3 regions of the Lysinibacillus phoenicis genome follow, and region 3 is predicted to be linked to each of the others. Evidence: a T-box and tRNA genes for the amino acid it is inferred to sense, from the RefSeq annotation. Region 3 holds a T-box; the other regions hold tRNA genes.
The links. A T-box is a leader RNA that pairs with one kind of tRNA and senses whether it is charged. The one in region 3 lies ahead of ileS (isoleucine--tRNA ligase), so its partner is inferred to be a tRNA-Ile.
Positions count from the first base shown of each region.

Region 1: it encodes a tRNA-Ile, which carries the amino acid that the T-box ahead of ileS (isoleucine--tRNA ligase) is inferred to sense. The anticodon was not compared.
Region 2: it encodes a tRNA-Ile, which carries the amino acid that the T-box ahead of ileS (isoleucine--tRNA ligase) is inferred to sense. The anticodon was not compared.

Region 1 covers NZ_JBDFMP010000002.1:2,545,768-2,555,820, reverse strand. The annotation lists gene ABC382_RS14210 (SLC13 family permease) at 1-601, shown strand, start outside; rRNA gene ABC382_RS14205 (16S ribosomal RNA) at 1,151-2,702, shown strand; rRNA gene ABC382_RS14200 (23S ribosomal RNA) at 3,008-5,935, shown strand; rRNA gene rrf (5S ribosomal RNA) at 6,000-6,115, shown strand; tRNA gene ABC382_RS14190 (tRNA-Val) at 6,127-6,202, shown strand; tRNA gene ABC382_RS14185 (tRNA-Asp) at 6,206-6,281, shown strand; tRNA gene ABC382_RS14180 (tRNA-Thr) at 6,290-6,365, shown strand; tRNA gene ABC382_RS14175 (tRNA-Tyr) at 6,373-6,456, shown strand; tRNA gene ABC382_RS14170 (tRNA-Trp) at 6,461-6,534, shown strand; tRNA gene ABC382_RS14165 (tRNA-His) at 6,582-6,657, shown strand; tRNA gene ABC382_RS14160 (tRNA-Gln) at 6,667-6,741, shown strand; tRNA gene ABC382_RS14155 (tRNA-Lys) at 6,756-6,828, shown strand; tRNA gene ABC382_RS14150 (tRNA-Arg) at 6,846-6,922, shown strand; tRNA gene ABC382_RS14145 (tRNA-Pro) at 6,937-7,013, shown strand; tRNA gene ABC382_RS14140 (tRNA-Ala) at 7,028-7,103, shown strand; tRNA gene ABC382_RS14135 (tRNA-Ser) at 7,117-7,209, shown strand; tRNA gene ABC382_RS14130 (tRNA-Phe) at 7,214-7,289, shown strand; tRNA gene ABC382_RS14125 (tRNA-Gly) at 7,296-7,369, shown strand; tRNA gene ABC382_RS14120 (tRNA-Ile) at 7,374-7,447, shown strand; tRNA gene ABC382_RS14115 (tRNA-Asn) at 7,455-7,531, shown strand; tRNA gene ABC382_RS14110 (tRNA-Glu) at 7,533-7,604, shown strand; gene ABC382_RS14105 (nitric oxide synthase oxygenase) at 7,894-8,940, shown strand; gene ABC382_RS14100 (TraB/GumN family protein) at 9,014-9,544, shown strand; gene ABC382_RS14095 (CynX/NimT family MFS transporter) at 9,596-10,053, opposite strand, start outside.
Region 2 covers NZ_JBDFMP010000002.1:3,887,393-3,897,445, reverse strand. The annotation lists gene ABC382_RS20975 (cysteine desulfurase family protein) at 1-159, opposite strand, end outside; gene nadB (L-aspartate oxidase) at 251-1,837, shown strand; gene nadC (carboxylating nicotinate-nucleotide diphosphorylase) at 1,794-2,654, shown strand; gene nadA (quinolinate synthase NadA) at 2,641-3,744, shown strand; gene ABC382_RS20955 (VOC family protein) at 3,953-4,369, shown strand; tRNA gene ABC382_RS20950 (tRNA-Glu) at 4,432-4,503, opposite strand; tRNA gene ABC382_RS20945 (tRNA-Ser) at 4,506-4,596, opposite strand; tRNA gene ABC382_RS20940 (tRNA-Asn) at 4,607-4,683, opposite strand; tRNA gene ABC382_RS20935 (tRNA-Ile) at 4,688-4,764, opposite strand; tRNA gene ABC382_RS20930 (tRNA-Gly) at 4,766-4,839, opposite strand; tRNA gene ABC382_RS20925 (tRNA-Phe) at 4,845-4,920, opposite strand; tRNA gene ABC382_RS20920 (tRNA-Asp) at 4,979-5,054, opposite strand; tRNA gene ABC382_RS20915 (tRNA-Met) at 5,058-5,132, opposite strand; tRNA gene ABC382_RS20910 (tRNA-Ser) at 5,186-5,278, opposite strand; tRNA gene ABC382_RS20905 (tRNA-Ile) at 5,294-5,370, opposite strand; tRNA gene ABC382_RS20900 (tRNA-Met) at 5,378-5,451, opposite strand; tRNA gene ABC382_RS20895 (tRNA-Ala) at 5,478-5,553, opposite strand; tRNA gene ABC382_RS20890 (tRNA-Pro) at 5,568-5,644, opposite strand; tRNA gene ABC382_RS20885 (tRNA-Arg) at 5,655-5,731, opposite strand; tRNA gene ABC382_RS20880 (tRNA-Leu) at 5,740-5,828, opposite strand; tRNA gene ABC382_RS20875 (tRNA-Gly) at 5,834-5,908, opposite strand; tRNA gene ABC382_RS20870 (tRNA-Leu) at 5,945-6,029, opposite strand; tRNA gene ABC382_RS20865 (tRNA-Lys) at 6,047-6,122, opposite strand; tRNA gene ABC382_RS20860 (tRNA-Thr) at 6,130-6,205, opposite strand; tRNA gene ABC382_RS20855 (tRNA-Val) at 6,209-6,284, opposite strand; rRNA gene rrf (5S ribosomal RNA) at 6,295-6,410, opposite strand; rRNA gene ABC382_RS20845 (23S ribosomal RNA) at 6,572-9,499, opposite strand; rRNA gene ABC382_RS20840 (16S ribosomal RNA) at 9,805-10,053, opposite strand, start outside.
Region 3 covers NZ_JBDFMP010000002.1:356,559-366,611, reverse strand. The annotation lists gene ABC382_RS03035 (MFS transporter) at 1-888, shown strand, start outside; gene ABC382_RS03030 (oxalate decarboxylase family bicupin) at 924-2,108, opposite strand; gene ABC382_RS03025 (aminotransferase-like domain-containing protein) at 2,670-4,103, opposite strand; gene ABC382_RS03020 (LysE/ArgO family amino acid transporter) at 4,214-4,816, shown strand; gene ileS (isoleucine--tRNA ligase) at 4,858-7,950, opposite strand; T-box leader at 8,011-8,249, opposite strand; gene ABC382_RS03010 (hypothetical protein) at 8,308-8,529, opposite strand; gene ABC382_RS03005 (hypothetical protein) at 8,608-9,255, opposite strand; gene ABC382_RS03000 (DUF3221 domain-containing protein) at 9,360-10,053, opposite strand, start outside.

The sequences.
Region 1 (10,053 bases), 2.2 Mb from region 3:
AGCGGCTACAGGCAAAGCTGGTATTGCAGGTATTATTATGTTGTTCATGATTTTTTTGATGGCATTCGAAATTTTTCCTGCTGTCATCTCGGTCATGATTGGTGCTGTCCTAATGATATTGACGGGTTGTTTAAGAAACATGGAAGATGCCTATAGCAATATGAATTTTGAAAGTATTGTGCTTGTAGCTGCTATGCTGCCAATGGCGACAGCATTAGAAAAAACAGGAGGCATGTCTATTTTATCTGATGGGATCATCAATGCTCTAGGCGATTTCGGACCTTATGGTGTACTAATAGGTGTTTATATTTTAACTGCTGTATTTGGTCAATTTATTAGTAATACAGCAACTGCAGTATTGTTTGCGCCGATTGCCATGAGTGCCGCCATTGCAATGGATGTAAGTCCCACAACATTTATGATTGCAGTTGCGGTAGCCGCAAGTATGGCATTTGCTACACCAATTGCTTCCCCAACAAATGCACTAGTAATGACAGCAGGGGGCTATAAATTTATGGACTTTGTCAGAATAGGGGTTCCATTACAAATTGTTATGTTCATTGTCATGATGGTAGCCATCCCATTCTTTTTCCCATTTTAAAATCTCAGGCTATCCATCTAAAGGAATCGAGAAGTACTTCTCGATTCTTTTCTAATTGATCACGTGGAGTAGATTTGATGTTTCGTCCGTCATAAATGTAAATGAAAAAGAACATAGAGAAAGTCTCAACTTTTTTTAGTCTATCTTTAGGTTGAAAACTCAATTTTAATATTCAATTATTTTGATTATAGTTCTAAAAAAAACTACTAAATTATTATCGAGGGATATGCTAAAATAAAATACAACAGCTAGTGAAAACATCTTTATTAGCCAAAATATTTTATGTTATTAATATAGGAAGTTTTCCTGCTTTGAGAAAAAACTTAATTTTTTTTTAGAAAAAGTGTTGACCTTTTAAAAATAAGGGTGTAGTATTATACAAGTCGCCACGGTGACACGCTAAAATAAAGCAAAACATGAACCTTGAAAACTGAACAAGCAAAACGTAATCAATAAAGTTTTAAGTAACTAGTTTTGGCTAGTGAACGAAACAAAATTTTGGACATCAAAATTGATGCCAGCAAAACAATTTGAGCTAATCAAATTTCTTTTATGGAGAGTTTGATCCTGGCTCAGGACGAACGCTGGCGGCGTGCCTAATACATGCAAGTCGAGCGAACAGAGAAGGAGCTTGCTCCTTTGACGTTAGCGGCGGACGGGTGAGTAACACGTGGGCAACCTACCTTATAGTTTGGGATAACTCCGGGAAACCGGGGCTAATACCGAATAATCTGTTCCACCTCATGGTGAAACACTGAAAGACGGTTTCGGCTGTCGCTATAAGATGGGCCCGCGGCGCATTAGCTAGTTGGTGAGGTAACGGCTCACCAAGGCGACGATGCGTAGCCGACCTGAGAGGGTGATCGGCCACACTGGGACTGAGACACGGCCCAGACTCCTACGGGAGGCAGCAGTAGGGAATCTTCCACAATGGGCGAAAGCCTGATGGAGCAACGCCGCGTGAGTGAAGAAGGTTTTCGGATCGTAAAACTCTGTTGTAAGGGAAGAACAAGTACAGTAGTAACTGGCTGTACCTTGACGGTACCTTATTAGAAAGCCACGGCTAACTACGTGCCAGCAGCCGCGGTAATACGTAGGTGGCAAGCGTTGTCCGGAATTATTGGGCGTAAAGCGCGCGCAGGCGGTCCTTTAAGTCTGATGTGAAAGCCCACGGCTCAACCGTGGAGGGTCATTGGAAACTGGGGGACTTGAGTGCAGAAGAGGAAAGTGGAATTCCAAGTGTAGCGGTGAAATGCGTAGAGATTTGGAGGAACACCAGTGGCGAAGGCGACTTTCTGGTCTGTAACTGACGCTGAGGCGCGAAAGCGTGGGGAGCAAACAGGATTAGATACCCTGGTAGTCCACGCCGTAAACGATGAGTGCTAAGTGTTAGGGGGTTTCCGCCCCTTAGTGCTGCAGCTAACGCATTAAGCACTCCGCCTGGGGAGTACGGTCGCAAGACTGAAACTCAAAGGAATTGACGGGGGCCCGCACAAGCGGTGGAGCATGTGGTTTAATTCGAAGCAACGCGAAGAACCTTACCAGGTCTTGACATCCCGTTGACCACTGTAGAGATATAGTTTCCCCTTCGGGGGCAACGGTGACAGGTGGTGCATGGTTGTCGTCAGCTCGTGTCGTGAGATGTTGGGTTAAGTCCCGCAACGAGCGCAACCCTTGATCTTAGTTGCCATCATTTAGTTGGGCACTCTAAGGTGACTGCCGGTGACAAACCGGAGGAAGGTGGGGATGACGTCAAATCATCATGCCCCTTATGACCTGGGCTACACACGTGCTACAATGGACGATACAAACGGTTGCCAACTCGCGAGAGGGAGCTAATCCGATAAAGTCGTTCTCAGTTCGGATTGTAGGCTGCAACTCGCCTACATGAAGCCGGAATCGCTAGTAATCGCGGATCAGCATGCCGCGGTGAATACGTTCCCGGGCCTTGTACACACCGCCCGTCACACCACGAGAGTTTGTAACACCCGAAGTCGGTGAGGTAACCTTTTGGAGCCAGCCGCCGAAGGTGGGATAGATGATTGGGGTGAAGTCGTAACAAGGTAGCCGTATCGGAAGGTGCGGCTGGATCACCTCCTTTCTAAGGATTATTTCGGAATACAAACCTAGGGTTTGTAAGATTACGTTTTGCGTTCAGTTTTGAAGGTTCATTCTTCCGAATGAAATACTTCAAAACTTGTTCTTTGAAAACTGGATAAAACGACATTGAAATTGTAACAAACACATTTATTTTTTAAGTTTTTTATAGGCTTAATAACATTAGTAAGGTTTCAAGACACAAGCAGTTCTAGGAAGCAATCGAGTGAATGAAGGAGCGTACTTCAGTACGTGACTGATTGAACGAGTGAAGCTGACAACGAAATGCGATGTGTATTGAAAGCTGTAGGTTAAGTTATTAAGGGCGCACGGCGAATGCCTTGGCACTAGGAGCCGAAGAAGGACGGCACTAACACCGATATGCTTCGGGGAGCTGTAAGTGAGCTTTGATCCGGAGATTTCCGAATGGGGGAACCCACTACGTTTAATCGCGTAGTATCTTGACGTGAATACATAGCGTCTTGAAGGCAGACCCAGGGAACTGAAACATCTAAGTACCTGGAGGAAGAGAAAGAAAAATCGATTCCCTGAGTAGCGGCGAGCGAAACGGGAAGAGCCCAAACCAAGAGGCTTGCCTCTTGGGGTTGTAGGACACTCTATACGGAGTTACAAAAGAGCGAGTTAGATGAAGCGACTTGGAAAGGTCCGCCAGAGCAGGTAAAAGCCCTGTAGTCGAAAGTTCGTTCTCTCCTGAGTGGATCCTGAGTACGGCGGAACACGTGAAATTCCGTCGGAATCCGGGAGGACCATCTCCCAAGGCTAAATACTACCTAGTGACCGATAGTGAACCAGTACCGTGAGGGAAAGGTGAAAAGCACCCCGGAAGGGGAGTGAAAGAGATCCTGAAACCGTGTGCCTACAAGTAGTTAGAGCCCGTTAATGGGTGATAGCGTGCCTTTTGTAGAATGAACCGGCGAGTTACGATTACGTGCGAGGTTAAGCTTTAGAAGGCGGAGCCGCAGCGAAAGCGAGTCTGAATAGGGCGAAATAGTACGTGGTCGTAGACCCGAAACCAGGTGATCTACCCATGTCCAGGGTGAAGGTAAGGTAACACTTACTGGAGGCCCGAACCCACGCACGTTGAAAAGTGCGGGGATGAGGTGTGGGTAGCGGAGAAATTCCAATCGAACTTGGAGATAGCTGGTTCTCTCCGAAATAGCTTTAGGGCTAGCCTCGTGATGAGAATACTGGAGGTAGAGCACTGTTTGGACTAGGGGGCCATCCCGGTTTACCGAATTCAGACAAACTCCGAATGCCAGATATTTATACACGGGAGTCAGACTGCGAGTGATAAGATCCGTAGTCAAAAGGGAAACAGCCCAGACCACCAGCTAAGGTCCCAAAGTAATCGTTAAGTGGAAAAGGATGTGGCGTTGCACAGACAACCAGGATGTTGGCTTAGAAGCAGCCATCATTTAAAGAGTGCGTAATAGCTCACTGGTCGAGTGACGCTGCGCCGAAAATGTATCGGGGCTAAACGATTCACCGAAGCTGTGGATTGACATCTACGATGTCAGTGGTAGGAGAGCGTTCTAAGTGCGTTGAAGTCAGACCGGAAGGACTGGTGGAGCGCTTAGAAGTGAGAATGCCGGTATGAGTAGCGAAAGACGGGTGAGAATCCCGTCCACCGTATGACTAAGGTTTCCTGAGGAAGGCTCGTCCGCTCAGGGTTAGTCGGGACCTAAGCCGAGGCCGACAGGCGTAGGCGATGGACAACAGGTTGATATTCCTGTACCACCTCCTCACCGTTTGAGAAATGGGGGGACGCAGTAGGATAGGGTAAGCGCGCTGTTGGTTATGCGCGTCCAAGCAGTAAGGCGTGTGTGTAGGCAAATCCGCACACTGTAACGTTGAGCTGTGATGGCGAGTCCGTATGGACGAAGTTCCTGATTTCACACTGCCAAGAAAAGCCTCTATCGAGGTGAGAGGTGCCCGTACCGCAAACCGACACAGGTAGTCGAGGAGAGAATCCTAAGGTGTGCGAGAGAACTCTCGTTAAGGAACTCGGCAAAATGACCCCGTAACTTCGGGAGAAGGGGTGCTCTTGAGCGTGCAAGCGCATGAGAGCCGCAGTGAATAGGCCCAGGCGACTGTTTAGCAAAAACACAGGTCTCTGCAAAACCGTAAGGTGACGTATAGGGGCTGACGCCTGCCCGGTGCTGGAAGGTTAAGAGGAGTGGTTAGCGCAAGCGAAGCTGCGAATTGAAGCCCCAGTAAACGGCGGCCGTAACTATAACGGTCCTAAGGTAGCGAAATTCCTTGTCGGGTAAGTTCCGACCCGCACGAAAGGCGTAACGATCTGGGCACTGTCTCAACGAGAGACTCGGTGAAATTATAGTACCTGTGAAGATGCAGGTTACCCGCGACAGGACGGAAAGACCCCGTGGAGCTTTACTGTAGCCTGATATTGAATTTTGGTACAACTTGTACAGGATAGGTAGGAGCCAGAGATCTCGGAGCGCCAGCTTCGAAGGAGGCGTCGGTGGGATACTACCCTGGTTGTATTGAAATTCTAACCCATGCCCCTTAGCGGGGCAGGAGACAGTGTCAGGCGGACAGTTTGACTGGGGCGGTCGCCTCCTAAAAGGTAACGGAGGCGCCCAAAGGTTCCCTCAGAATGGTTGGAAATCATTCGTAGAGTGTAAAGGCACAAGGGAGCTTGACTGCGAGACCTACAAGTCGAGCAGGGTCGAAAGACGGGCTTAGTGATCCGGTGGTTCCGCATGGAAGGGCCATCGCTCAACGGATAAAAGCTACCCCGGGGATAACAGGCTTATCTCCCCCAAGAGTCCACATCGACGGGGAGGTTTGGCACCTCGATGTCGGCTCATCGCATCCTGGGGCTGTAGTCGGTCCCAAGGGTTGGGCTGTTCGCCCATTAAAGCGGTACGCGAGCTGGGTTCAGAACGTCGTGAGACAGTTCGGTCCCTATCCGTCGTGGGCGTAGGAAATTTGAGAGGAGCTGTCCTTAGTACGAGAGGACCGGGATGGACACACCGCTGGTGTACCAGTTGTCTTGCCAAAGGCATCGCTGGGTAGCTATGTGTGGACGGGATAAGTGCTGAAAGCATCTAAGCATGAAGCCCCCCTCAAGATGAGATTTCCCATTACGCAAGTAAGTAAGATCCCTCAAAGACGATGAGGTAGATAGGTTCGAGGTGGAAGTGTGGTGACACATGGAGCTGACGAATACTAATCGATCGAGGACTTAACCAAATTGTTTGAAGCATTCAATGTACGTTTATCTAGTTTTGAAAGAATAACCTTTCAACTGAATAAGTGAAGTGATGATGGCAAAGAGGCCACACCCGTTCCCATACCGAACACGGAAGTTAAGCTCTTTAGCGCCGATGGTAGTTGGGGGCTTCCCCCTGTGAGAGTAGGACGTCGCTTCGCTTATTTTTTGTGGAGGATTAGCTCAGCTGGGAGAGCACCTGCCTTACAAGCAGGGGGTCGGCGGTTCGAGCCCGTCATCCTCCACCATATGGTCCCGTGGTGTAGCGGTTAACATGCCTGCCTGTCACGCAGGAGATCGCCGGTTCGATCCCGGTCGGGACCGCCATTATTTTTGCCGGTGTAGCTCAGTTGGTAGAGCAACTGACTTGTAATCAGTAGGTCGTGGGTTCGACTCCTATCGCCGGCACCATTCCCTTGGAGGGGTAGCGAAGTGGCTAAACGCGGCGGACTGTAAATCCGCTCCTTAGGGTTCGGCGGTTCGAATCCGTCCCCCTCCACCATTTTAGGGGCATAGTTCAACGGTAGAATAGAGGTCTCCAAAACCTTTGGTGTGGGTTCGATTCCTACTGCCCCTGCCAGGTATTGAGGTACTCGTTCATATACAGCTGTTATGATTTATATAGTGGCGATTGTGGCGAAGTGGTTAACGCATCGGATTGTGGTTCCGACATTCGTGGGTTCGATTCCCATCAGTCGCCCCATTTCAACATTGGGGTATAGCCAAGCGGTAAGGCAACGGATTTTGATTCCGTCATGCCTAGGTTCGAATCCTAGTACCCCAGCCATTTTTTTCTTTAACGAGCCATTAGCTCAGTTGGTAGAGCATCTGACTTTTAATCAGAGGGTCGAAGGTTCGAGTCCTTCATGGCTCATCATTTTTATTTACTAAGCGCCCGTAGCTCAATTGGATAGAGCGTCTGACTACGGATCAGAAGGTTATGGGTTCGACTCCTGTCGGGCGCGCCAATAAATGTATTTTACGGAATGTAGCTCAGCTTGGTAGAGCACTTGGTTTGGGACCAAGGGGTCGTAGGTTCGAATCCTGTCATTCCGACCATCTTTTATTTAAATGGGGCCTTAGCTCAGCTGGGAGAGCGCCTGCCTTGCACGCAGGAGGTCAGCGGTTCGATCCCGCTAGGCTCCACCATTTCAATATTTTTGGAGGTATACCCAAGTCTGGCTGAAGGGATCGGTCTTGAAAACCGACAGGCGGGTAACACCGCGCGGGGGTTCGAATCCCTCTACCTCCTCCATTTCGGGTCAGTAGCTCAGTTGGTAGAGCATTAGATTGAAGCTCTAAGTGTCGGCGGTTCGATTCCGTCCTGACCCACCATTATTTGCGGGTGTAGTTTAATGGTAAAACCTCAGCCTTCCAAGCTGATGTCGTGAGTTCGATTCTCATCACCCGCTCCAAAATGGGCCTATAGCTCAGCTGGTTAGAGCGCACGCCTGATAAGCGTGAGGTCGATGGTTCGAGTCCATTTAGGCCCATCATTATTCCGAAGTAGCTCAGTTGGTAGTAGCACCTGACTGTTAATCAGGTTGTCGCAGGTTCGAGTCCTGCCTTCGGAGCCACGGCCCGTTGGTCAAGTGGTTAAGACACCGCCCTTTCACGGCGGTAACACGGGTTCGAATCCCGTACGGGTCATCAAGCATGTAGCACAGATGTGTGTTACATGCTTTTTTCTATATGTAGATGTTCAACCAAGACTATAAAACCATTAAAAGGTTCTGTAGCTTTTTTATGGTGAACATAGGACAGTATAAATGCTTTAGCTCATTTCAAGGTCCTGTTCCATTTATCAATCACATGTTTCACCCACTAATAAATTTGAACAAACTATTTCATATATGCAATATGTATGTTTTTTCAACAGCTATTTTCATGGTGCTTGCCGTATCGTTGCTCTAATATGAGGATAAGTGGAGGAATCGATATGAGTATACAGGAGATAGAGCAATTCTTAAGTCAATATCAGAAAGAACAAAATAAATCAGATCTTTGGTTAGAGAATAGATTGCAAGAGATTAAGAGTGAAGGTGAATATTACCCCACAACAGAGGAACTAGTTTTTGGAGCACGTGTCGCATGGCGTAATAGTAACAAATGTATTGGACGCTTGTTTTGGCAGTCATTGCATGTAGTAGACGCACGAGATCTTTTAGACGAAGAGGATATTTTTCGAAAATTACTAGAGCATATCGAGTATGCAACAAATAGTGGGAAAATCCGCCCTACAATAACCGTGTTTGCCTCAGATCGAGTACGGATTTGGAATCACCAACTTATCCGTTATGCGGGCTATGAAACGGAATTAGGTGTTATAGGTGATTCTCATTCTGTTGCGTTTACACAAGTATGTGAAACGCTAGGCTGGAAAAGTGAGAGAACAGCTTTTGATGTGTTACCACTTGTTATACAAGTAGATGGGCGAGCTCCAAGGCTGTTTACAATTCCAGCAGAATATATTTTAGAGGTGCCAATCCGCCATCCAGAGGAAGCTGAAATAGAAAAATTAGAGATGAAATGGTATGCTGTACCCATTATCTCGAGTATGCGTTTTCGAATGGCAGGCATTGATTACCAAGCTGCTCCTTTTAATGGTTGGTATATGGGGACAGAAATTGGAGCACGTAATTTAGCTGATCATGACCGCTATAATATGCTACCAGCTATTGCTGAGATTTTTAATCTTGATACAACCAAACAAGCTTCTCTTTGGCGTGATCGTGCATTAGTGGAGCTTAATATAGCAGTTCTCCATTCCTTTAAAGAAGATGGGGTAAGCATTGTCGATCATCATACAGCGGCTCAGCAGTTTAAATTATTTGAGGAAGCAGAGCTATCGGCTGAACGGGAAGTTACAGGCAACTGGACATGGTTAATTCCACCGCTTTCACCTGCAACAACGCATATTTTCCATAAGCCCTATGTAAATGTCTATCATACACCAAATTATTTTTATCAAAAACCATGCTATTAACAATAGAAGACTCTTCAATTTCCTATCAGTAAATTTATCAATTAATTGTATTTTAAGAAGAGGGTGATCCACTATGTTGGAGCAGCAAATTCCAGATATCCCGTGGCAACAATTGACCACACCTTATGGAAGAGGTGCAGCCATTCCGCAGCTGATTGAAGAGGAAAATTACCGACAACTAGCTGAGTTAATTGAACATCAAGGTACACTTTGGCAGGTGACACCATGGGTTTTGTTAATCCTTTTAAAAAAGCTGGGTAGCCAAGATAGGGAGGATGTCTCCTTACAAGAAATTGAACTTTATTTAGCCGTTGCTCAGGCGATTACTGTGGATTATTTAGAGCCAACACAAACTGTTCAACCCATGCAGAAGCTGCTAGATAGAAACTACTTATGGACAGAAAATGAAGAGGATGACGATCAAGAGTGGGAAAGAGAAACGCCGACGGGCTATGAGCAGACAGCATTTTTAAGCTATTATTATTTCAGCTATCTACTCTTACAAGAGGCTATCCCTAGTTTAACGGCTATTACAGTGCACAATAACGAAGCAGCAGACCGTCTTGCGGAACTGCTAAGGTTATTAGAGCAGCTGAATAAATAGGTTGATAAAAAAGCAGATGAGAAACATATGCCATTTCCCATCTGCTCCAATTTAATGGACATATTCATCTTTAGAAGCTCTCATTGAGCAGAAGAAAAGTACCATTGCCACAACTACAAAAAGCCAGCCAGCAATATCCCAGCCACCGAATAAATCATGCAAGTAGCCAAAAAGAATAGGACCAATTGCGGCAAATAAATACCCTAAAGATTGTGCAAAGCCTGATAAATCTGCTGCTTCAAAGGCAGTACGGGTGCGAAGGGTGAAAAACATCATGGCTAATGCGAATGAAGAACCACCTGCTAATCCTAGAAGGACCATCCAAAGTACTCCAAGGCTTGTCCATTCCATTACAACACCAACAAAGCCTACTAAATAGAACGACGTAAACATCAGTACAAGAGGTCGCTGTGAAGTCATTTTACTAGCAATAATAGGCACAGCTAATGCCATTGGAACTTGAGAGAATTGCATAATAGAAAACATCCAGCCAGCCTTATCAGGAGCTA
Region 2 (10,053 bases), 3.5 Mb from region 3:
CGCTACAACTTCTCTTGACTGTTGCACGAAATAATGCGCTTGTCCTCCTAGATCATGAAGACTTGAACTGTTTCCATAATAACGCTGCGCTACCCCTATATAGGCATCAAGAGCTTCCTTCGTCATAGGTGACGTTGCAGCATAATCCATATAAATCATCATCTTCTTCCTCTCTAATTCATCGGGTCTTGTTTTCTTTTTTATTTTATGTAAAGATAGGTGTCAAGACAACTGTAAAGAAGGTATAACTATGGATGTAAAGACAGACGTCCTTATCATCGGCAGTGGTATTGCGGCACTTCAGGCTGCTTTACTACTCGAAGAACATTATCAAATACAAATTGTTACAAAATCTTCTGTTTATATGAGTAGCTCTTATCGTGCACAAGGTGGTATAGCAGCCGTTACAAGCAAAGAAGATCATATTAAACATCATATTGCTGATACATTGAAAGCTGGAGAATATCATCATGAAAAAAGAAATGTGGAAACACTTATAGAAGACGGCACTAAAATTATGCAGAACTATTTAAAAACTGGTCTCCCAATTGATCGTCACCTCGATGGAAAACCTGTTCTAGGACTAGAGGGGGCACATAGTCATCATCGTATTTTACATGCAGGTGGTGATCGAACTGGTCAAATTTTCATAGATTATTTGCTTCATAAACTTTCACCCAAAACAAAGGTCAATTCTTATGAAATGGCTTATGAGCTTTTACTGAATACAGATGGTGATTGTATAGGTGTACTCACTAAAGGCGAAAAAGGGATTAAACGCTATTTGGCTCATCATGTTATTTTAGCCACAGGAGGTGCAGGTGCACTTTATTCAAGCACATCCAATTATCCAAACAATACAGGAGATGGTATTGCTTTAGCATTTCGTGCAGGCGCTGCGATCAGTGATATGGAATTTATGCAGTTTCATCCAAGTTTACTATGGTGTGAAAATAAGGCAAAAGGTTTAATCTCCGAAGCTGTACGAGGAGCAGGCGGTACCTTTGTAGATGCACAGTGTAAACCTATTATGAAAGGCTTACATCCACAAGGTGACTTAGCCCCTAGGCATATTACGGCACACGCACTATTTACTAAACGTGCTGCTGGGGAGGAAACGTTTATTGATATTGCCACCATCCAAAACTTTGATGCAAAATTCCCAGCAATTGCTCAGCTCTGCTATGACAATCAAGTTCATTTGCAAGATGGTTTAATCCCTGTGGCTCCAGGTAGTCATTTTTTAATGGGTGGTGTTATTGCTGATGACAACGGTAGAACTACTATCCCAAACTTATATGCAGTTGGTGAAGTGGCTTGTACAGGTGTCCATGGAGCGAACCGTTTAGCAAGTAATTCTCTATTGGAGGGCATTACATTTGGTCAAAAAATGGCGTATTTCATTATTCAACAAGGTTGTCATCAAAAAAATTTTTTTCTTGACCAACCTCAATATGCTGATAAAAAACCACCTTTATTTAGCAAACAGCAATTACAGCAACGTATGATGCAGTTTGTAGGCATCGTTAGAAATATCGATGATTTACAGTACTTTGTTCAGCAACTCCCCTCTCTACAATCTCTTCTTCACACTAATCTAGAGGGTATGGAGCAAGCAGAATTGGAACTATTTATGATGCATGTTGTCGCAACACTGATGACACATGCGGCCATTATAAGAACGGAAACACGTGGTGCCCACATACGTACAGATAAATCCGAAATGGATGCACAATGGGCAAGCCGGTGGATTATTTTTTCGCAAGGACAATTGAAAGTGAGGAACTCATTGTATGAATATCATCAAACTCGAGGAAATGCTCAAACAGTTTTTTAATGAAGATTTAGGTGATGGGGATTTATCGAGTGAATTTATTTTTTCAGCCGAACAACAGGGATCTTTTTCGTTTTATGCTAAAGAAAAAGGAATTTTTTGCGGAGCTCTCATTATTGAGCATGGCTTTCTTCTACTAGATCGTTCTATGGAAATTTATCTTCATAAAAAGGATGGAGAGACAGTAGATGCAGGCGATATACTAGCCGTGATAAAAGGTCCCTTACAAAAATTGTTAATAGGCGAACGTGTCATCTTAAACCTTATTCAACGTATGTCTGCCATTGCAACAGCTACTCACCAAGCAGTCCAAGAAACGATAGGTACGCATGCGAAAATATGTGATACTCGTAAAACAATGCCTGGCATGCGTATGCTTGATAAATATGCAGTGAGAGTCGGTGGTGCTTTTAATCATCGAAATGGACTGTATGATGCCATCATGCTAAAAGATAATCATCTTGCCTTTGCAGGTAGTATAACAAAAGCTGTTCAGACCGCTAGAGAGAAAGTCGGTCATACCGTGAAAATTGAAGTAGAAATTGAAACAAAGGAACAGCTAGATGAAGCCATCATTGCTGGAGTAGATATCATTATGTTTGATAACCGTAGTCCAGAAGAAATTCGAGATTGGCTTCCTTCTGTCCCCCCTACTATTGCAACAGAAGCTTCAGGGGGTATCACACTGGATAATTTAAAGGCTTATGCACAGTCAGGTGTTCAGTGGATTTCACTTGGTTCATTAACCCATTCTGTCAAAGCTTTTGATATTAGTGCACTTGTTCAAATGAAAGGAGCTCATTCCCTTGTCCATCACTAGTTTATTACAACAGACGACACTACTTCCTGAGCATTATCGGACATTATCCGTAGAGGAAATGGAATCTCGTATTTTAGCAATAAAGAAAAAATTAGGCTCTAAACTTTTTATCCCAGGACACCATTATCAAAAAGATGAGGTTATTCAATTTGCTGATGCAACTGGTGATTCTCTACAACTAGCTCAATTATCTGCCGCTAATAAGGAGGCTGAACATATCGTATTTTGTGGTGTACATTTTATGGCAGAAACGGCAGACATGCTGACAATGAAACAGCAACATGTCTATTTACCAGATATGCGTGCAGGCTGTTCGATGGCTGATATGGCGAATATTTATCAAACAGAACAAGCATGGCCAATCCTTCAACAGCTCTTTGGCGATACGATTATTCCTCTAACTTATGTCAATTCAACCGCGGCCATTAAAGCCTTTACGGGACGACATGGTGGTGCCTGTGTTACATCATCGAATGCAAGGGAGCTTGTTCAATGGGCATTTACACAAAAACAGCGTATTTTCTTTTTACCCGATCAACATTTAGGGAGAAATACCGCCTATGATTTAGGTATTCCCCTTGAAAATATGGCCGTTTGGAATCCTCATAAAAATATGCTCGAAACTAAGGAATCACTTGAAAACATCCAGGTTATTCTGTGGAAGGGTCATTGTTCTGTGCATGAGGGGTTTACAGTTCAACATACGGAAGTCATTCGCAAAGAACATCCCACAATGAGGATTATTGTTCATCCAGAATGTAGTCGTGAAGTTGTTGCAGCAGCTGATGATGCCGGCTCGACAAAATACATTATTGATACAATCAATCGAGCACCAAGCGGATCTGCATGGGCCATTGGAACAGAAATGAACCTTGTCAATCGTATCATTAAGCAACATCCAGATAAACATATTATTTCGCTAAATGAAAATTTTTGTCCTTGTCTAACTATGAACCGAATAGACCTTCCACATTTACTATGGAGTCTTGAAAGTATTGAACAGGGACAACCTCATAATCGTATACAAGTAGATGAACATACTACCGCTGAAGCACTTAGCTCACTTGAAAGAATGCTTGTACGGGGGTAACAAGAAGAATTTTAAAAGCAGACATGTTGTTGTATCAATATTTCTGCTTTTTTTGTAAAGTTAAGGAGTTATGAAAAACGTCGTTCATTTTTTGATATGACTTATACTTTTTCATTAAGGATGTTGGGAATTAAATGAAATCCATTTACTTGTAGAAATTGACATGGATTTATTTTCTATGATACTGTCGATTTGGAGGTGATAATCAATGGCTTTTCAATCGAAAAATATATTTATCAATTTACCAGTAAAAGATCTTAACAAATCAATCAACTTTTTTAAAGACTTAGGTTTTGAATTCAATCAACAATTTAGTGATGAAACAACAGCTTCAATGATTATTAGCGAAAATATCTTTGCATTAATAATGGTAGAAGAACGATTCAAAGGATTTACAAAGAAGGAGATTGCAGATACAGCTACTTCTGCAGAGGCGATATTATGTCTTTCCGCTGAAAACCGAGAACAAGTAGATCAATTAGTAAATAAAGCACTAGCCTCTGGTGGTAAACCTTACAGTAAACCACAAGATCACGGATTTATGTACGGCTGGGGATTCCAAGATGTAGATGGGCATATTTGGGAAGTAGTATATATGGATGAAAGCGCACTAAATAATGAGTAATTATATATCTATCTAAATATAAAAAAAACAGTAGCTGCAAATGCAGTTACTGTTTTTTAGTATGACCCGTACGGGATTCGAACCCGTGTTACCGCCGTGAAAGGGCGGTGTCTTAACCACTTGACCAACGGGCCAATGGCGGAGAAGGAGGGATTTGAACCCTCGCGCCGGTTACCCGACCTACACCCTTAGCAGGGGCGCCTCTTCAGCCTCTTGAGTACTTCCCCAAATAAAAAATGGCTCCGAAGGCAGGACTCGAACCTGCGACAACCTGATTAACAGTCAGGTGCTACTACCAACTGAGCTACTTCGGAATAATGGTGGGCCTAAATGGACTCGAACCATCGACCTCACGCTTATCAGGCGTGCGCTCTAACCAGCTGAGCTATAGGCCCTTGGAGCGGGTGATGGGAATCGAACCCACGACATCAGCTTGGAAGGCTGAGGTTTTACCATTAAACTACACCCGCATAAATGGTGGGTCAGGACGGAATCGAACCGCCGACACTTAGAGCTTCAATCTAATGCTCTACCAACTGAGCTACTGACCCATTTCGTCCATGCTAAGCTTGCTCACTCTTTTGCTTCTCATGTTTTTCATTATAATAATGGCGGTCCCGACCGGGATCGAACCGGCGATCTCCTGCGTGACAGGCAGGCATGTTAACCGCTACACCACGGGACCTTTTGGTTGCGGGGGCCGGATTTGAACCAACGACCTTCGGGTTATGAGCCCGACGAGCTACCACTGCTCCACCCCGCGATAATGATATTCTGTTTCGAGTTTTTAAAGCACCATTTATAAAAATTTAAAACTGGAGGAGGTAGAGGGATTCGAACCCCCGCGCGGTGTTACCCGCCTGTCGGTTTTCAAGACCGATCCCTTCAGCCAGACTTGGGTATACCTCCGTTACACTATATAAATGGTGGACCTTGCAGGACTCGAACCTGCGACCGGACGGTTATGAGCCGTCTGCTCTAACCAACTGAGCTAAAGGTCCTTTAAGATGGCGGCAGAGGGGATCGAACCCCCGACCTTACGGGTATGAACCGTACGCTCTAGCCAGCTGAGCTACGCCGCCAGGATCTTTATACTGGTTATTTACTATGGTGGAGCCTAGCGGGATCGAACCGCTGACCTCCTGCGTGCAAGGCAGGCGCTCTCCCAGCTGAGCTAAGGCCCCATAATTTTAGGAAATGGTCGGGAAGACAGGATTCGAACCTGCGACCCCTTGGTCCCAAACCAAGTGCTCTACCAAGCTGAGCTACTTCCCGTTCGTTCTTTTGGCGCGCCCGACAGGAGTCGAACCCATAACCTTCTGATCCGTAGTCAGACGCTCTATCCAATTGAGCTACGGGCGCATAATAAATGGTGCCGAGGACCGGAATCGAACCGGTACGGTAGTCACCTACCGCAGGATTTTAAGTCCTGTGCGTCTGCCAGTTCCGCCACCCCGGCACATTTGGAGCGGAAGACGAGGTTCGAACTCGCGACCCCCACCTTGGCAAGGTGGTGTTCTACCACTGAACTACTTCCGCATGTGCATAAGTTTTTTTATCTGGCAATGAAAATAATGGTGCGGGTGAAGGGAGTCGAACCCCCACGCCTTGCGGCGCTAGATCCTAAGTCTAGTGCGTCTGCCAATTCCGCCACACCCGCTTATTATTATTTCAAAATGGTGAGCCATGAAGGACTCGAACCTTCGACCCTCTGATTAAAAGTCAGATGCTCTACCAACTGAGCTAATGGCTCGAAAAAATGGTGCCGGCTATAGGAATCGAACCCACGACCTACTGATTACAAGTCAGTTGCTCTACCTGCTGAGCTAAACCGGCATATGGTGGAGGATGACGGGCTCGAACCGCCGACCCCCTGCTTGTAAGGCAGGTGCTCTCCCAGCTGAGCTAATCCTCCTGGGTATTATGCCTAGCGACGTCCTACTCTCACAGGGGGAAGCCCCCAACTACCATCGGCGCTAAAGAGCTTAACTTCCGTGTTCGGTATGGGAACGGGTGTGACCTCTTTGCCATCATCACTAGACTTGCACGTAGATGTGCTGTCTTCTGCATTACAATAAGGATATAGCATTCTTAGCAGAAGTTCCTATATGTTAAGCTTCAAAATACAGTATGTATAAAAGCTCTTATGAAAGAGTTGTTCTTTCAAAACTGGATAAACGTACATTGACTGCTTCAAACAATTTGGTTAAGTCCTCGATCGATTAGTATTCGTCAGCTCCATGTGTCACCACACTTCCACCTCGAACCTATCTACCTCATCGTCTTTGAGGGATCTTACTTACTTGCGTAATGGGAAATCTCATCTTGAGGGGGGCTTCATGCTTAGATGCTTTCAGCACTTATCCCGTCCACACATAGCTACCCAGCGATGCCTTTGGCAAGACAACTGGTACACCAGCGGTGTGTCCATCCCGGTCCTCTCGTACTAAGGACAGCTCCTCTCAAATTTCCTACGCCCACGACGGATAGGGACCGAACTGTCTCACGACGTTCTGAACCCAGCTCGCGTACCGCTTTAATGGGCGAACAGCCCAACCCTTGGGACCGACTACAGCCCCAGGATGCGATGAGCCGACATCGAGGTGCCAAACCTCCCCGTCGATGTGGACTCTTGGGGGAGATAAGCCTGTTATCCCCGGGGTAGCTTTTATCCGTTGAGCGATGGCCCTTCCATGCGGAACCACCGGATCACTAAGCCCGTCTTTCGACCCTGCTCGACTTGTAGGTCTCGCAGTCAAGCTCCCTTGTGCCTTTACACTCTACGAATGATTTCCAACCATTCTGAGGGAACCTTTGGGCGCCTCCGTTACCTTTTAGGAGGCGACCGCCCCAGTCAAACTGTCCGCCTGACACTGTCTCCTGCCCCGCTAAGGGGCATGGGTTAGAATTTCAATACAACCAGGGTAGTATCCCACCGACGCCTCCTTCGAAGCTGGCGCTCCGAGATCTCTGGCTCCTACCTATCCTGTACAAGTTGTACCAAAATTCAATATCAGGCTACAGTAAAGCTCCACGGGGTCTTTCCGTCCTGTCGCGGGTAACCTGCATCTTCACAGGTACTATAATTTCACCGAGTCTCTCGTTGAGACAGTGCCCAGATCGTTACGCCTTTCGTGCGGGTCGGAACTTACCCGACAAGGAATTTCGCTACCTTAGGACCGTTATAGTTACGGCCGCCGTTTACTGGGGCTTCAATTCGCAGCTTCGCTTGCGCTAACCACTCCTCTTAACCTTCCAGCACCGGGCAGGCGTCAGCCCCTATACGTCACCTTACGGTTTTGCAGAGACCTGTGTTTTTGCTAAACAGTCGCCTGGGCCTATTCACTGCGGCTCTCATGCGCTTGCACGCTCAAGAGCACCCCTTCTCCCGAAGTTACGGGGTCATTTTGCCGAGTTCCTTAACGAGAGTTCTCTCGCACACCTTAGGATTCTCTCCTCGACTACCTGTGTCGGTTTGCGGTACGGGCACCTCTCACCTCGATAGAGGCTTTTCTTGGCAGTGTGAAATCAGGAACTTCGTCCATACGGACTCGCCATCACAGCTCAACGTTACAGTGTGCGGATTTGCCTACACACACGCCTTACTGCTTGGACGCGCATAACCAACAGCGCGCTTACCCTATCCTACTGCGTCCCCCCATTTCTCAAACGGTGAGGAGGTGGTACAGGAATATCAACCTGTTGTCCATCGCCTACGCCTGTCGGCCTCGGCTTAGGTCCCGACTAACCCTGAGCGGACGAGCCTTCCTCAGGAAACCTTAGTCATACGGTGGACGGGATTCTCACCCGTCTTTCGCTACTCATACCGGCATTCTCACTTCTAAGCGCTCCACCAGTCCTTCCGGTCTGACTTCAACGCACTTAGAACGCTCTCCTACCACTGACATCGTAGATGTCAATCCACAGCTTCGGTGAATCGTTTAGCCCCGATACATTTTCGGCGCAGCGTCACTCGACCAGTGAGCTATTACGCACTCTTTAAATGATGGCTGCTTCTAAGCCAACATCCTGGTTGTCTGTGCAACGCCACATCCTTTTCCACTTAACGATTACTTTGGGACCTTAGCTGGTGGTCTGGGCTGTTTCCCTTTTGACTACGGATCTTATCACTCGCAGTCTGACTCCCGTGTATAAATATCTGGCATTCGGAGTTTGTCTGAATTCGGTAAACCGGGATGGCCCCCTAGTCCAAACAGTGCTCTACCTCCAGTATTCTCATCACGAGGCTAGCCCTAAAGCTATTTCGGAGAGAACCAGCTATCTCCAAGTTCGATTGGAATTTCTCCGCTACCCACACCTCATCCCCGCACTTTTCAACGTGCGTGGGTTCGGGCCTCCAGTAAGTGTTACCTTACCTTCACCCTGGACATGGGTAGATCACCTGGTTTCGGGTCTACGACCACGTACTATTTCGCCCTATTCAGACTCGCTTTCGCTGCGGCTCCGCCTTCTAAAGCTTAACCTTGCACGTAATCGTAACTCGCCGGTTCATTCTACAAAAGGCACGCTATCACCCATTAACGGGCTCTAACTACTTGTAGGCACACGGTTTCAGGATCTCTTTCACTCCCCTTCCGGGGTGCTTTTCACCTTTCCCTCACGGTACTGGTTCACTATCGGTCACTAGGTAGTATTTAGCCTTGGGAGATGGTCCTCCCGGATTCCGACGGAATTTCACGTGTTCCGCCGTACTCAGGATCCACTCAGGAGAGAACGAACTTTCGACTACAGGGCTTTTACCTGCTCTGGCGGACCTTTCCAAGTCGCTTCATCTAACTCGCTCTTTTGTAACTCCGTATAGAGTGTCCTACAACCCCAAGAGGCAAGCCTCTTGGTTTGGGCTCTTCCCGTTTCGCTCGCCGCTACTCAGGGAATCGATTTTTCTTTCTCTTCCTCCAGGTACTTAGATGTTTCAGTTCCCTGGGTCTGCCTTCAAGACGCTATGTATTCACGTCAAGATACTACGCGATTAAACGTAGTGGGTTCCCCCATTCGGAAATCTCCGGATCAAAGCTCACTTACAGCTCCCCGAAGCATATCGGTGTTAGTGCCGTCCTTCTTCGGCTCCTAGTGCCAAGGCATTCGCCGTGCGCCCTTAATAACTTAACCTACAGCTTTCAATACACATCGCATTTCGTTGTCAGCTTCACTCGTTCAATCAGTCACGTACTGAAGTACGCTCCTTCATTCACTCGATTGCTTCCTAGAACTGCTCGTGTCTTGAAACCTTACTAATGTTATTAAGCCTATAAAAAACTTAAAAAATAAATGTGTTTGTTACAATTTCAATGTCGTTTTATCCAGTTTTCAAAGAACAAGTTTTGAAGTATTTCATTCGGAAGAATGAACCTTCAAAACTGAACGCAAAACGTAATCTTACAAACCCTAGGTTTGTATTCCGAAATAATCCTTAGAAAGGAGGTGATCCAGCCGCACCTTCCGATACGGCTACCTTGTTACGACTTCACCCCAATCATCTATCCCACCTTCGGCGGCTGGCTCCAAAAGGTTACCTCACCGACTTCGGGTGTTACAAACTCTCGTGGTGTGACGGGCGGTGTGTACAAGGCCCGGGAACGTATTCACCGCGGCATGCTGATCCGCGATTACTAGCGATTCCGGCTTCATGTAGGCGAGTTGCAGCCTACAATCCGAACTGAGAA
Region 3 (10,053 bases):
AGTACAGGATTTATCGCATTATTAATCGTGACGATTTTATTTAGTATTTTTTATCCGGCACTGTTACCTGCTGTCGAAAGTAGTGCAGCAACACTTGTCCAGCACGGCAATATTCACTATGGCAAGAGCCGCTCCTACGGTTCCTTTGGTTTTGTCATTGCTGTATTGATCATTAGTATGCTGACTGGGGTTTTCGGTAAAAACGTGATCTTTTGGAGCATGATTATTGGTCTTATTGGCATGTTGCTCATGCAGCAATTAGCAACACCAAAGGAATTACTCGTTGTGCCAACAAAAGATCAACGCGCAAAATCTTTATCAATGAAAATGTTATGGAGTATCAAAGGCTTCCCTGTAGTGTTATTCATCGTTATTTTGCTACAGGGCGCCCATGCCTCCTATTATAGCTATGGCTATATTTATTTAGAGGATTTACATGTAGACCCATTTTATATGGGGATGATTATTAACATTGCTGTTATTTGCGAAATCCTCTATTTTATGAAAGCTGATACGTTTTTGACAAAGTGGCGCTCTTCGTCTTTATTACTTTTAGCAGCAAGCGGTTCTTCCCTACGTTGGTTACTCATCTTTATGTTCCCAAATGTATGGGTATTTATTGCCTCACAAACCTTGCATGCATTATCTTTTGCTTTAGCGCATTATGCATTTATTCGTTATCTAACACAAACCTTACCAAAGGAACAAATTCCAAATGCACAGGGTCTATACTCTGCATTAGCCATGGGCTTAAGTACGGCCATCCTGACGTTTTTAGGAGGCTATTTATATGAACTATCGCCTGGACTATCCTTCGCAGCCATGCTCATATGTACAGTGCCCGCTATCGCCATTTTGCTGTTAACACGCACAAAATATCAATATTAATCAAAAAGCAGGTGAGAATTTTTTCACCTGCTTTGCTATTTCGGATAATAGGAAAAACCAGGATATTTAACCACCGGCCATTTTTCCTTTCTTAAGGCATGTAACAACTCAGGGCCGACCCGTAAATTACTTTGCACCAATTCAGTTGGCGTGAGAGCCATCCATTGATTTAAGGATACATCCTGGAACCGGTCACTTTTAAACATTTCTAAAAACCATAATGGTTCTGTGCCTGTATTTTCAATATAATGACCCGTAGCAAATGGAACATACCCAACATCTCCCGCTCGATAATCGAATGTTCGAGCTGTACCATTCCCTGTAAAAACAGTCATCCGTCCTTTTCCTTGTAAGTAATATTGCCATTCATCGTTATTAGGATGCCAATGTAATTCCCTCATCGCACCAGGCTCAATTTCTACCAGTGCAGCCGCAATATTTTTTGAAATGGGAAAATTAGTCGAATCAACTATGCGCACACTGCCTCCCGGTGTTTTCAATGGAGGCTGAGCTAACAAACGATGTTTAAAAGATTGTGGAACCTTGCCATAGGGAGATTGTACTTTTTGTGATTCTATGGGTCCTGGAACCTTATCTTGATATATATACACTTGTTCGTTCGGAATATGTTGGAAGGCACTCAGAGGAGCACCAAAATTAGCCGACAATACTTCTTTTGGCGTATGGGCAAACCAATCCGAAATCGAGAGTGTATTGAGATCAGAGAAATTCCCATCATCAAACACTAATAAAAATTCACAACCGCCCTCTAGTCCCTGAATAGAATGAGGGATTCCTGGCGGGAAATACCATAAATCACCTGGTCCCACATCAGCAATAAAGTTACAGCCATTTTGATCGACTGCGGTAATGCGTGCATAACCAAGGAGCATATAAGACCATTCTGCCTGCTGATGCCAATGCAGCTCACGCACGCCTCCAGGTGTCAAACTCATATTAACACCCGCTAATGTCGTAGCAATCGGCAATTCACGAACCGTAATTTCCCGAGACCATCCCCCCTGATTTAAGGTCATATGTGTATCCGAAAACGAAAAGCGCAAATTAGGAATCAACCCCGCATCAGTCGTTGGCGGTACCAGCATATCAGGATTTTCTAAATCCCGCATAATATCTCGTGGCCCCTTATCCACCCCTCCTGCTCCATCACTCCTAACAGGCTGTGGCACCTGAAAATAACCTGGTGGCAAATTCTCCAAACGTTCACCTCTTTCCGCTATGATTCTTCTAAAATGTATGGGTCCAATGCTTTAATTATTCACTTTTCTTTATGTTGGTGAAGTGACTCAGGTTGGAATTATTAAAAGGATTTGTAGATTAATTCGTTGTTCAGAAGCTAGTTACTTCGTGCTACTCAATTTGGAGCGGTTCTCCCGCGGTTTGGATCACCTTTCACTCTAGTTGGAGCGCTTTCCCCTCTTTATGGAGCGCTTTCCATCTATTTTGGAGCGCTTCTCTTCCATTTTGGAGCGGTTCTCTCGCTTTTTGGATCACCTTGCATCCTATTTGGAGCGGTTTCCCCGTTTTTTGGAGCGCTTTCTATCGATTTTGGAGCGGTTCTCTCGCTTTTTGGATCACCTTGCGCTCTATTTGGAGCGGTTCTCTCGCTTTTTGGATCACCTTGCATCCTAGTTGGAGCGGTTTCCCCGTTTTTTGGAGCGCTTTCTATCGATTTTGGAGCGGTTCTCCTGCTTTTTGGATCACCTTGCACCCTAATTGGAGCAAATCCCCCTAAAATAATATCGATTTCACTCAATATCTCACTTTTCCATAGCGTCGACGACACAGTCATGCAAGATTTGTAGGCCATCCTGTAATTCCTCATAGGATGCATAGGCGTAGGATAATCGAATATGGTGATGGTCTTGAGGATCATAAATATAGCCTGGGTTAATTAATACTTGTTGTTGCAATAACTTTAGAAAAAACTCTTTATCTACAAGAGGCTCATGAAACTTGAGCCAAATATAGAAGCCTCCCTTTGGTTTATCCCAACTTGCGATATTCTTAAATTTTTCATGCAAAATACGTTCTGTAAAATCGGCTCGATCTTGTAATTGCTGGCGTAAACCTACGATATGCTTATCATATTTTCCTGATTGCAGCCAATGCAGAACAATTTCTTGTGAGATGGCACTTGAGCCATAGTCTGTTTGCATTTTAATGTCTGCTAATCGTTCGATAACGGTTGTTGGGCCGATTAGCCAGCCGATGCGGAGCCCAGGACTTAAGGTTTTAGAGACGCTCCCCATATAAAGGACTTGCCCGCTTCGATCCATTGCTTTAATTGGTGAAGATGTAGCTTCAAAAAGTAAATCATGGTAGACATCGTCCTCGATTATCGGAATTCGCGATGCTTGACAGGCTTCATACAGTAGCTTTTTTTCCTGTGCTGTCCAAACATGTCCAGTTGGATTATGTAAAGTAGGAATAGCGTAAAAGACGGCTTGTTTTTTTCGTTTCTTTTGAGCTAATGTTTGGGCAAGTTGATTATCACGGTGAACGCCAATCATCTGCATGCCGACCGATTGAAATGGATGGATAGAGTTTAGATAGGAAGTTTGTTCCTGAAATACGATCGACCCTTGTTCTAATAAACCAACAGCAATTAATTGCAATGCCTGCAGCGCACCCGAAACAATACAGACATTTTGGGGCTCAGCCTCGATTCCTCTTTTTTTAACATAGTGACAGATTGCTGCACGAAGTTGATCATTGCCCTGTGGCGAAGAATAACCTAAGCTTTTCGGCTGAAAAGATAGTTCCCTAAGTGAAGATTCCATTTCCTCAGTTGGTAACAAGTCAGGAGCAAGCTCTCCTGTTCCTAATCGAATGACATCATCACGCTGCTCGTATTCATTTATTAATTGGATGGTGTGGTAATTTGGCTTATGAATACTTGTTTCGATATAGGTTTGCCAATTCGGCTGTGTTTGCTGAAGTAATGCATGCCAGGAATTGTCAGTAACATAAACACCAGAGCCTATCTTTGCCTCAAGAATGCCCATAGCTTTTAATTCCTCCAAAGCCTGTTGAACTGTACTTCGATTTACTTCAAACTGCATAGCCAATTGTCGTTGGGTAGGAAGTTTTGTCCCTGCCACCCAGTCCCCTCGTTCCACTTGAGCGATTACCCAGTGAACAATTTGTTGCTGTAACGTGGAGTCACTTTGTCTATTTGGCTGCCAGCTCATGATTCATCCCCTTCCATTCTAGAAAATTGGGTGGCTAAAAAACCATCCAATTGGTCGTTTTCTTTTAGTTATACCATAACTAAAATGAAGAGTGAAAGGAGGGATTGTCGTTGGAAGCTTTTCTTCATGGTATCATTTTAGCATTTGGTCTTATATTGCCATTAGGTGTACAAAATGTTTTTGTTTTTTCGCAAGGTGCTACACAACCAAATGTATTCAAAGCATTGCCTGCAAGTGTGACAGCAGCTATCTGTGATACAATGTTGATTTTACTAGCGGTATTCGGTTTATCATTAATTGTGCTACAATTTGAGTGGTTACGAATTACGTTAATGACGGTTGGTATCGTGTTCTTACTTTATATGGGCTATAGTATTTGGCGTTCAAATCCGTCATCTACCACTAATAGCGAAGCACTGCCTGTAAAAAAACAAATATTCTTTGCACTCTCTGTGTCGCTCCTCAATCCACATGCGATATTAGATACAATCGGTGTTATTGGGACGAGCGCATTAAAATATAGTGGTACAGAGCAAATCATTTTTACCCTCGCCTGTGTCTTAATTTCCTGGCTGTGGTTTTTCGGACTTACTTTGACGGGAGCCTCGTTCAAAAAACTGGATCGCTCTGGAAAACTAATGCGATTATTTAATAAATGCTCTGCCATCTTTATATGGGCAACAGCCTGTTATCTTGCAAGTGGCTTCCTGTAGCATACATAGAAAATGCTCAGGCGGTAACCTGAGCATTTTTCTTATAACGCAACAAAAATTGTAAGCTTTTCATTAAACAGTGCTGTATCTATCGATGTTTCTTCGTGCCATTCCACACCATAATGCAGAGCTTTGACCAACACATTTGCTTGTAATAAAGTTTCGTGCTGCTGGATGATAGATAAGACTTCCGAACTCCCATTAAAGGCAATCGACACATATTGCTCCACTGGTAGCTGCCATTTTTTACGTGCGTCTTGAATTGTACGGATTAATTCTCGCATTTGCCCCTCTTGTAATAAGCTCTCCGTTAGTTGTACATTGAGCAAGACTCGGCAAGTGCTATCCTCTGCTTTTATATAATGCTCCTTCACGACGGATTCTGCGACCACATGCGTTGACAGCAATGTAAGCTGTTGATCTTCAATTACGATATCTAATGCCCCTTGTTGCTGTAACTTATTTTTCTCTTCATTTGTTAATGTCGTTAGATAGTCTTTTACCTGATTCACCTTTGAACCAAATGCAGCTCCTGCTGTTTTAAAGTTCAGCTTATAATAGACACGTTCATAGGCTGAAAAGTCATGCGTCCATCTACAGAACTTGATATTTAACTCATCTTGAATGAGCTCATTATAGACTTGGTAATCTGCCAACTCACCATTTACTGCAACAATGAGTTCACTTAAAGGTTGCTTAACCTTCATCCCCTGGCTATTGCGTATACTGCGTCCTAGTTCCACTATTGTTAACACCATTGCCATTTCTTGTTCTAGCCTCACATCCATTAGCTGCTCGTTACATATTGGATAGTTTTCAAGATGGACACTTTTCCCACATAATTGTCGGTAAATATCTTCTGCTATAAATGGAGTAAACGGAGCTAGTAATTGACAAATAGATGTTAGAAGCTCGTAAAGTGTACTAAATGCTCCTCGTTTATCTACAGTCAGCCCATTTGCCCAAAATCTGGCGCGAGAACGGCGAATATACCAATTGCTTAACTCCTCCACCAATTGGGCAATTTCCCTAGTCGCCTGCGTAAATTGGTAATCATCCATGGCAGCTGTCACAACTTGGATAGTGTGATGTAAGCGAGACAAAATCCAATGATCTAAATGTGACCGTGTACCAGTATTTGAGGCATCATACGTAAACCCATCGATTGTGGCATACATTTCATAAAATTTAAACGTATGATCAAGTGTATCTACTAGCTTTGATTTCGCATCCATTACAATTTTCTTGGAAAAACGCTTCGGATTCCAAGGGGAGCTGTCTACTAGAAAGGCCCAGCGTAAAGCATCCGCTCCATACTGCTCGATTAATTCAACTGGTTCTAAAGCATTGCCTTTACTTTTAGACATCTTCTGCCCATGCTCATCTAACACATGCCCTAACGATAGGACATTTTTATAAGGTGGCTTCCCTGTAAACAAGGTCGATACGGCTAATAAACTATAGAAAAAACCTCGTGTTTGGTCGATCCCTTCAATGACGACATCTGCTGGAAATTGATTGTGAAAAGTCGCCACATCTTCAAAAGGATAGTGCTGCTGCGCAAATGGCATCGAGCCACTATCAAACCAAACATCAATTACTTCAGGTGTACGCTTCATGTCTCCCTGACAATGAGGACAAGTGCAGACAATGTCATCGATAAATGGTTTATGAAGCTCTATTTGCTCATCAACAGCCCCTTTGGCTAATTTTATTAATGCTGCGATACTGTTTGGAGCCTCCTCATGACCGCAACCCTGACAAACCCATACATTGAGCGGTGTCCCCCAGTAGCGGTTTCGGCTGATGTTCCAATCCACTAAATTTTCTAGGAAGTTGCCAAATCGACCATCCTTAATATGACCTGGATACCATGTCACTTGTTGATTATTTTGTAAAAGCTGCTCCTTTAAGGATGACATCTTGATAAACCAGCTATCTGTTGCGTAATACAACAATGGTGAATCACAGCGCCAGCAATGTGGATAGCTATGCTCATATTTTTCTTTTGCAAATAACAGCTCTTTTTTTGCAAGCATTTTTATAATATCGACATCACAATCTTTCACGAATCGCCCGACAAGCTCTGGTACTTCATCTGTATAGCACCCTTTCAAGTCCACTACATTAATAAAGGATAAACCATGGTGCTGAACTGTTTTATAATCGTCCTCGCCATAGGCAGGTGCGATATGCACAATCCCTGTACCACTGTGCTCTGTCACATAATCTGCCATGACAACAACATGCCCTTTATCGACCTTTACATAAGAAAATGGTGGGTGATAGGAAACACCCGCAAACTCATGCCCATCATGCTCACTTACTATTTCTACAGGCTCTGAAAATACCTTTGTTACAAGTGATTTAGCCAGGATGTATATGTTATTTGCATGCTTTACACGTACATATTTAAGTGCAGGATTCATTGCCAAAGCAACATTGGCAGGTAAAGTCCACGGTGTCGTCGTCCAGCCTAAAAAATATTCGTCGTGATCCTGTCGCTTAAACATGGCTGTCACAGATAAATCTTTGATATCCTTGTAGCCCTGTGCCACTTCATGAGAGCTTAAGGACGTTTGACAGCTAGGGCAATATGGTGACACCCGATGCCCTTTATATAAACGATTTTCCTTGTGAACATGACTTAAAATATGCCAGACGGACTCGATGTAATCATTACTTAGTGTAAGATAAGGATCATCCATATCGAGCCAGTAACCTAGCTGTTCTGTAAAGGATCGCCACTTCTGTTCGTAAGTAAAAACGCTATTTTTACATGCTTGGATAAAACGCTCTACCCCGTAATTTTCAATCTCTTGTTTTCCAGAGATGCCTAATGTCTTTTCTACCCCTAACTCCACAGGCAATCCATGTGTATCCCAGCCTGCTTTTCGTTCAACGAAAAAACCTTGCATTGTTTTATAGCGAGCTACAACATCTTTAATTGTTCTGCCAAATGCATGGCCGACGTGTGGTAAACCATTTGCTGTCGGTGGTCCTTCGTAAAATACAAATGGCTGCTGTCCAGCGCGATTGGTTACGGATTTTTCAAAGGTATCCTCTTGTTCCCACAAAGCTCGAATCCGTGTTTCTCGTTCAACCGTTGTTTCTTTCTTTTGTTCTACCTGCATATTAGTTCCTCCTATACAATCAAATTTGTATAAAAGGCATACAAAAAACCCCGTCCCAAGAAAAGGGACGGGGTTAACCGCGAATACCACCCTAATTCTATTAACACAATGGTCAATAGCACTCAGCAACGTACAATCATACGTGTTCTTTTTAACGGTAGACACCCGGGTTAGCTTACTTTCTTCAGCTAACCTTCTCAGAGAGGATTTTCATGTAACATCTGCACACCGACTTCCACCAACTGCCGGCTCTCTGTAGAACTAAATGAAACACTACTCTTTCTCATCAACGAATTTGTATGCTTTTATTGCATGTCATCGTATCAAATTAGCCAATGTTTGTCAATCATGTTTCGCCTATGATAACTCGTTAAGACAAGTGGCGATTTGTTGATGAAGGGTCGCATATTTTGATTGATTATATGTTTGGATAAAAAAGCTTCTTAGTAATGTTTTGTAATTGAATACTGCGTTTCTGTAATGCTCTTCAGCTAATTCACTCTTTAATGTAGATAATGTTGATGGCATTTTCTGCACTAATTGAATTACCTCATCTTGCTCTAATCCTTGCTCCAGCATCGCAAAAAAAAGCCATTAATTTATTCTTTAACTCATCTTCCTTCAAACGTATTGTAGCAACTGATTGACTCCCCTTACTTAATCTTTTTGATTCTCCCAATTACTTTCTTGGTATAGCCCATCTAGCCTCCAACCATTATAAAAACGAACATATGTAAATTCCTTTTGCCAATTATCCTGATGCACAACAACCTTGCTTCGCCAAGGCAAAGTAGATGCATAAACCTGTCCCTTTCGAACCTCAGCTATATGATCAGCTACATCGAGCAGTGTGGAAGGTGCAATCGTATTGTTTATCAAATAAAGCTGACGATCCGGGCTGGCCTCGAGCTCTTGCATTAACTGCTGGTGAAAAGCAACTACCTGTTGATTTGCCAGAAAAAGTGAATACACGAGAGAGCTCGCAAATAGCGCCATTAATACTGCCACAAAAACAACATGCTTTTTCTTCAAACCTATGTAAAACGACCAATTCTTTTCCTTTTTGTATAAATGAAGATATATTACTAGACTAATTGGCCATAAAAATAATATCTGCCAGCAAAGGACAACCCAAAATAGCTCTCCATCTGAAACAAAATATCGAATACTCAGGTAATTGAATAACCATAGAGGAAACGACCAACGCCAAGGAGTCTCTTGCTGCGACCTACTCTTAAAATAAATTAGTAGAAGAGGTAAGCTTAGGAAAAAGGCTGTTGTAAAATCTACTATAGCAAATAACAACCCAACACCTCCATTTAAGGAAAATATTACAACCATTGTAACGGAATCCAAATCGAAAGAAAAGGCTAGACATTCTAAAGTTTTTGATTGTCTAGCCTTTTTTATTAATATTCCTCCACTATTCTCAGCCCCACGATATCTTTAAAATCGATGATTGGTTGAGAGCCATCATTCCCAATCGCCTGACTATATTGTACTTGAACTCGATCGCCAACTGATAATGTTTTTGGGACATTCGCTAGAGGGAACCATGTACCATTGCTATGCTTTTTCACTAATTCATCTGCAGATAATTGACCAATCTCGCTATCCATGACACCTGAGACAACTAAAAATTCATGTTCCTTGATCGCTAAGACTGTTCCACTTCTTTTCCACATCATTTGACTTTCCTTCTCTGGGATTCTATATTTTCCTTGTAAAGAAGCAACGTCTTTATGATAGTGCTGCTTTAAATAGTTCATAGCTTTTTGTTCAACGAACCACATCCGGATTGGATCACTTGTATTTTCATATTCGACTCTGCTTGCCTCCATTAATAAGTTAACTGTAGCCATTTTATAAGCGATTGGCTTTGCATATTTGGAAGAAAAATCTTCTTTTGTAATTTGCAGCATTTGTAATCGTTCATTCATCGTTGGCTGAGTTTCATTGCTAAATCCCTCCATAAGCAGTTCTAACTCTTTATCTACTTGCTCCTGTGAGGGGATTAACTTCTTTGATTGCGCATATGCAAAAGTCGATTCAAGATATAAAAAACTATCAAAGCTTGCCCTATAGAGTCGATTTTTTCTATTC